2 regions of the Bradyrhizobium sp. 155 genome follow, and region 2 is predicted to be linked to the other one. Evidence: predicted binding sites of a transcription regulator. Region 2 holds the regulator's gene; the other holds the start of a gene.
The links. The regulator PhoB, encoded in region 2, activates phosphate uptake and scavenging genes when phosphate is short. The targets are predictions, from matches to a motif close to TGTCATNNANCTGTCAT.
Positions count from the first base shown of each region.

Region 1: a site for PhoB is predicted at 1,862-1,878, ahead of IVA93_RS00820 (DUF2794 domain-containing protein). Genes of this name have one in related genera too.

Region 1 covers NZ_CP064704.1:163,115-166,525, reverse strand. The annotation lists gene IVA93_RS00830 (Bax inhibitor-1/YccA family protein) at 1-579, shown strand, start outside; gene IVA93_RS00825 (GNAT family N-acetyltransferase) at 808-1,338, shown strand; gene IVA93_RS00820 (DUF2794 domain-containing protein) at 1,431-1,799, opposite strand; gene IVA93_RS00815 (DUF1223 domain-containing protein) at 2,392-3,168, opposite strand; gene acnA (aconitate hydratase AcnA) at 3,403-3,411, opposite strand, start outside.
Region 2 covers NZ_CP064704.1:7,377,170-7,380,580, forward strand. The annotation lists gene IVA93_RS35060 (GcrA family cell cycle regulator) at 263-775, shown strand; gene phoB (phosphate regulon transcriptional regulator PhoB) at 1,014-1,721, opposite strand; gene phoU (phosphate signaling complex protein PhoU) at 1,744-2,460, opposite strand; gene pstB (phosphate ABC transporter ATP-binding protein PstB) at 2,471-3,292, opposite strand; gene pstA (phosphate ABC transporter permease PstA) at 3,289-3,411, opposite strand, start outside.

The DNA.
Region 1 (3,411 bases), 660 kb from region 2:
CTGTTCCTGACGCCGTTCGGCTACGCGATGTTCGTCAGCCCCCTGAAGTGGCTGTTCATGCTCGCGCCGCTCGCCATGGTGTTCGTGATCTCGGCAGGCATCAACCGGCTCGCTCCTTCGACCGCCCAGATCCTGTTCTGGGTGTTCGCGGCACTGATGGGCGTCTCGCTGTCCTCGATCTTCCTGGTGTTCACGCACACCTCGATCGTCCGGGTGTTCTTCATCACCGCGGCGACTTTCGGCGCGCTCAGCCTCTACGGTTACACCACCAAGCGTGACATGAGCGGAATGGGTTCGTTCCTGTTCATGGGCCTGATCGGCATCGTCATCGCGAGCCTGGTGAACCTGTTCCTGGCGAGCTCGGTGCTGCAGTTCGTCGTGTCGGTGGTCGGCGTGCTGGTGTTCGCGGGCCTCACCGCCTGGGATACCCAGCGGCTGAAGAACGACTACATCTACGGTTACGCTTCGGCCGGCGGTGACATCGCAGAGCGTGCGGCCATCACCGGCGCGCTGTCGCTGTACCTGAACTTCATCAACTTGTTCACGCTGCTCCTGCAGCTCCTCGGCCAGCGCGACTAAGCGCCAGCCCAGAGTGGACGACAGCAACCCCCGGCCGAGAGGCCGGGGTTTTTGTTTGGGGCGAGCCTCTCAACACCCACCGTCATTGCGAGCGCAGCGAAGCAATCCAGAGTCCCTCCGCTGGTGCATTTCTGGATTGCTTCGTCGCAAGGGCTCCTCGCAAGGACGGAGTATGAGGAAGCACGGTTGCCTCTTCCAGCCGCCCCGGGAAGGCTCTAATCTTGCGGCATGTCCGCACCCGATATCAGGCCCACCACCGAGGCCGACCTCCCCGCCATCACGGCCATCTATCGGCAGGCTGTCCGCGAGGGCACCGCGACGTTCGAGCTGGAGCCGCCCGACCTTGCCGAGATGACGCGCCGCTACCGCACGCTGATCGACGGCGGCTACCCCTATTTCGTCGCCATCCTCGACGGGCGCGTCGCCGGCTACGCCTATGCCGGTGCCTACCGGCCCCGCCCGGCCTACCGCTTCACGGTCGAGAACTCGATCTATCTCGATCCATCCTTCCACCGCCGCGGCATCGGGGCGCTCCTGCTGGAGCGGCTGATCGTCGAATGCGAGGCACGCGGCTTCCGTCAGATGATCGCGGTAATTGGGGATTCCACCAATGCCGGCTCGATCGGCGTGCACACCAGGGCCGGCTTCAAAATGATCGGCACGCATCCCAGCGTCGGGCTGAAATTCGGCCGCTGGCTGGACACGGTAATGATGCAGCGGAGCCTCGGCGAGGGCGCCAAGAGCGTGCCGGGGAAGTAAGGCCCGTAGCCCGGGTGAGCGAAGCGATACCCGGGAACGCTGCAAGCAAAGACCCGGATGTCGCTACGCTCATCCGGGCTACTGGATCCCTGCTACACCACCGCCAATTTGCGATCGATCACCAGGAGCACGCGCTCCAGTTCGTGGCCGCGGCGCAGGATCAAGCCCGTCGCCGAGATCACGCTGTACATGCCCTGCTTGCGCGCGAGGCGCGGATCCTTCTCGATACGATAGATCGGCACTTCCGAGGCGCGGCGAAAGACCGAGAACACAGCGCGATCCCTGAGGAAGTCGATGGCATAGTCGCGCCACTCGCCTTCGGCAACCATCCGGCCGTAGAGATTGAGAATACGGTGCAGCTCGAGCCGGTTGAACGTCACGCGGCTCAGTTGCGCATTCGAAGCGGCGGGGCGCGCCGCCGCACGCTGTTCGCTCGGATCGGTATCCTCCGACAGACTCATAGGCCGCCTCCTGTCGCATCAGCATGACCGCGTCCGCGAAGACCGTCCCTCGACCGCGGATCATGACGGTTGCATGATTGCGCCAACTGTTCCCCACCGCAAGGGCCCTTGGAAGGACCTTGGAATCGGAGCCAATCCGCCCACACGCAGCGGTGGAACTCTGTCGCGGCAAACCGTCACGGGATCGTTAGCAGGAATCATAGTGTCGCCGCTTTTCCGCCAAGCGACTGCCGCCCTGCGTTGCGAAAAGACCTATGTGCGTTGACCCGGTCCTTTCGGTTCCGGATTCCTCAGCCCCCAGCCCCCCGGGGCCGTCAGGATCGGGTCTGTTCGCACGACAAGGAGGGCCAACGCGAGTTGGTCCTTTTTTGTTTGAGTCGAATTGTTTGGGTCGGGATGTTTCTGCCTCGACGGATATCTCAGCATCTCAGCAAAAACCCTTTCCCCTCATCCTGAGGAGCCGCGAAGCGGCGTCTCGAAGGATCGAGGCCGAGCTGCCTCAGCAGGGCCTGCATGGTTCGAGACGGCGCTGACGCGCCTCCTCACCATGAGGATTGAGAGTGTGCTTGAGTCGGACGATTCGAAGTGCGCGTCAGTGCAGCGACGTGTACGCCGCGCCCAGCATCGGGCCCGGTCTCTCCCGGCTGCCGTCCTGGACATAGACCACGGCACCGTCGACGCCGTCACGCGTGAGGTTCTCGATCGGCACCGTCCAGCTTTCCGGGCGGCCGGTCCAGTCGCCGACCTTCAGCAGGTTGCGCACCACGTTGTGATAGATCACTTGCTGTCCGCGATTTTCGCCGCGACTGATCGCGATCGGCACCGACCTCGCAATCGAGCAGATCCAGACCTCGCCGTGGGACGCCGTCGGCTCCTTGCTCGCGGCCACCGAGACGTTGATCTGCTTGCCCGCGAGCGACATCGTCACCGGCACGCTCATCACACCAGTGCCCGTCTCGGTTTTGCCGATGGCGCTTTCGATGCCGGTGCGGTCGCTGCCGACGACATGCGTGGAGCCGTTGACCACGACCTGCGGCGTGTAGACTTCGCGGTCGCCGCGCATGCGCGAATACGCACGCTGCCGTGCAGAGAAGCGCGAATCGGCCAATGTGTCCTTCCAGCCGAGATAGTCCCAATAGTCGATCGGCATGCTCAGCGCGATGATCGAGGGATCGCGGGCGAGGTCGCCGATGATCTTGTCGGCCGGCGGGCAGGAGGAGCAGCCCTGCGAGGTAAACAACTCGACAACGGCGCGGGGATCAGCCTCGGCAGGGCGGATGACGGCGACGATTGCACAGAGACCAAGAGCTCCCGACCAGAGGGCACCGGACCAGCGTGAAACCAGATGAGAAGCCGTCATTGTTGTCATGTCGAACGCCGCACACCATTGCTCGTGAGAGGGAAATCTTACCGCCGGATGGTCACCGTAATCTTACGGGCCTCACACATTTGTTGTCCGTCCAAGAACCGTACAAGGGGAGGTTCTGTGCCGGGCGGGCCCATCTGAAGCCTGCCGCAAACGCGTGAAGGCGGCCTTGTGATAGGCCGCCTTCGTGTAACCTACTACTCACTTCGCAGTGAGCCACCGTTCACAAATCCGCGCTTACGCCGC
Region 2 (3,411 bases):
GGGATTTGGCCACGGAACATGTGGAAGCGAGTCGGCGGACTCTTGCGCGGGAGTCACGCCATATTGTAGCGTTTGGATTGTCAGATACGACATCTCGTGCAGTGGTTCTGATCTTTAAGTCCTTATGTACCGGCGTAAACGTTCGGGCGTTCAAGACGCGCCCGGCGAGCCTTAAGGGATTCTGGCGGCACGGGTTTTTGAAGGCTTAGGCATTCGCTGCGAGGCCCCAGGATGGCTGGCGCGCAGCGAGGGAAAGGGTGCAATGACGGTTTTGACCTGGTCCGATGATCGCGTCGAGCAGCTGAAAAAGCTCTGGGAGGCCGGACTTTCGGCCAGCCAGATCGCGGCGGAGCTCGGCAATGTGACCCGCAATGCCGTGATCGGCAAAGTGCACAGGCTCGGCCTTTCGGGCCGCGCCAAGAGCCCATCATCGGCAGCGCCGCGGCCGCGCAAGGCGCGCCCCGCGCAGCACATGATGCGGGTGAGCCGCCCGATCTCGCGCGGCAACACCGCGCTGGCGCAGGCCTTCGAGGTCGAGGCTGAGCCGGATCCGGTCACCTACGACAACGTGGTGCCGATGAGCCAGCGGCTGTCGCTGCTGGAATTGAACGAGGCGACCTGCCACTGGCCGGTCGGCGATCCCTCGAGCCCGGACTTCTTCTTCTGCGGTGGAAGGGCGCTGTCCGGACTGCCCTATTGCGCCCAGCACTCGCGCGTTGCGTACCAGCCCGCGTCGGATCGGCGCCGCGCACCGGTAAAGCCGGGTCCCCGTTAGTCGTCACGCGAAGACAGTTCAACAATTTCAGTGTCGTCCCGGCCTAGTGCGCAATTGCGCACGGGGGGCCGGGACCCATACTCCGAGCACGCAATAATCGTGCGGAAGGGGTCACTCCGAGTCTTCGCCAAACCACGTTCGGTGGTTATGGGTCCCGGATCAGCGCTCGCTTCGCTCGCTTGTCCGGGACGACGGCTGAGAATGCAGGGACAGCTCGCCAACAAACAAGCCTGCAACCCTACACCTGCTCCGCCTTCGCGAAGCGATCATCCAGCGCGTAGCCGGCGCCGCGGACGGTGCGGATCGGGTCCTGCTCGCGGCCGAGATTGAGCAGCTTGCGCAGGCGGCCGATATGCACGTCGACGGTGCGCTCGTCGATATAGATGTCGCGGCCCCAGACGCTGTCGAGCAGCTGCTCGCGCGAGAACACCCGTCCCGGATGCTCCAGGAAGAACTCCAGCAGGCGATATTCGGTCGGACCGAGATCGATCGGCCGGCCCGAGCGCGCCACGCGGCGCTTGTCACGGTCGAGCTCGATGTCGCCAAAAGCAAGGACGGTGGCGAGGCGCTCCGGGCTCGCGCGCCGCAGCAGGCCTTTCACGCGCGCCAGCAGCTCCGGCACCGAGAACGGCTTGACGATGTAATCGTCGGCGCCGGTCGCAAGACCCCGCACCCGCTCGCTCTCCTCGCCGCGCGCGGTGAGCATGATGATCGGGAGCTGCTTGGTCTCGGGACGGGTGCGAAGCCGCCGGCACAATTCGATGCCTGACAGGCCCGGCAGCATCCAGTCGAGCACGATCAGATCGGGGATGTGCTCCTTGAGGCGGGTGTCGGCGTCGTCGCCGCGCATCACCGTCTCGACGTCATAGCCGTCGCCTTCGAGGTTGTAGCGGAGAAGCTCGGTCAGGGCTTCCTCGTCCTCAACCACCATAATGCGTGCGCCCATCGGGTCGTCGCTCCTTAAGTCTTCAGGTGTTCGGTACCGTGTTGGCAAAGGTCGTCATGTCGCCCTTCGGCCGCTTGTCGGTGATCGCCTGGCCCTCGATCATGTAGAACACGGTCTCGGCGATATTGGTGGCGTGGTCGCCGATCCGCTCGATGTTCTTGGCGCAGAACATCAGATGGATGCAGAACGAGATATTGCGCGGATCCTCCATCATGTACGTGAGGAGTTCGCGGAACAGCGAGGTGCAGATGGCGTCGACTTCCTCGTCGCCCTTCCACACCGCCATCGCCGCCGGCAAATCATGCGCGGCATAGGCGTCCAGCACCGACTTGACCTGCTGCTGCACGAGGTCGGTCATGTGCTCGAGGCCGCGGAACAGCTTGAGCGGATGGAAGTCCGTCTCCAGCGCCGCGACGCGCTTGCCCATGTTCTTGGCGAGGTCGCCGATGCGCTCGAGATCGGTCGCGACGCGCATGGCGCCGACGATCTCGCGCAGATCGACCGCCATCGGCTGGCGGCGGGCGATGGTGAGCACCGCACGCTCCTCGATGCGCTTCTGCAGCGCGTCGAGCTCGGTGTCGATGGCGACGACGCGCTGGCCGAGCGGGACGTCGCGGCGGATCAGCGCGTCGACGGACTCGACGATCATGCGCTCGGCGATGCCGCCCATCTCGGCGACCAGGCGAGTGAGTTCCTGGAGGTCGGTGTCGAAAGCCTTTGCGGTATGTTCAGAACCCATGTCGCGTCTCCTAGCCGAACCGGCCGGTGATGTAATCCTGCGTGCGCCGATCTGACGGCGACGTGAAGATCTTGCTGGTGTCGTCGAACTCTATCAGCTCGCCGAGATACATGAAGGCGGTCTTGTCGGAGACGCGCGCCGCCTGTTGCATGTTGTGGGTGACGATAGCGATCGTGTAATCCTCGGACAGCTCCTGGATCAGCTCCTCGACCTTGGCGGTCGAGATCGGGTCGAGCGCCGAACAGGGTTCGTCGAACAGGATCACCTCGGGCCGCACCGCGACGGTGCGGGCGATGCAGAGGCGCTGCTGCTGGCCGCCGGAGAGCGACAGGCCGGAGGCGTTGAGCTTGTCCTTGACCTCGTTCCACAGCGCGCCGCCGCGCAGCGCCTTCTCGACGCGGCCGTCCATCTCGGACTTCGAGATCTTCTCATAGAGACGGATGCCGAACGCGATGTTCTCGTAGATCGTCATCGGGAACGGCGTCGGCTTCTGGAACACCATGCCGACGCGGGCGCGCAGCAAATTGAGGTCCAGCCTGGGGTCGAGAATGTTGGTCTGATCGAGCATGAGCTGACCGGTGGCGCGCTGGCCGGGATAGAGGTCGTACATCCGGTTGAAGATGCGCAGCAGGGTCGACTTGCCGCAGCCCGACGGACCGATGAACGCCGTAACGCGGTTGGCGCCGAGCGTCAGGTTGATGTTCTTCAGCGCATGGTGCTCGCCGTAATAGAAGTCCAGGTTACGCACGGTCACCTTGGGGGGCGCCTCGGGCAGCACCGCCGCGTGCGGCAGTCCACCGGACGCGCTCATCGACACGGAAAGATCACTCATTTTGCGGTCCTCTCGGCGCCAAGGATGCGCGCGAAAATATTAAGGGCAAGAACGGTCAGGGTGATGAGCAGCGCCCCGCTCCAGGCCAACTGCTTCCAATAGGCATAGGGGCTCTGCAC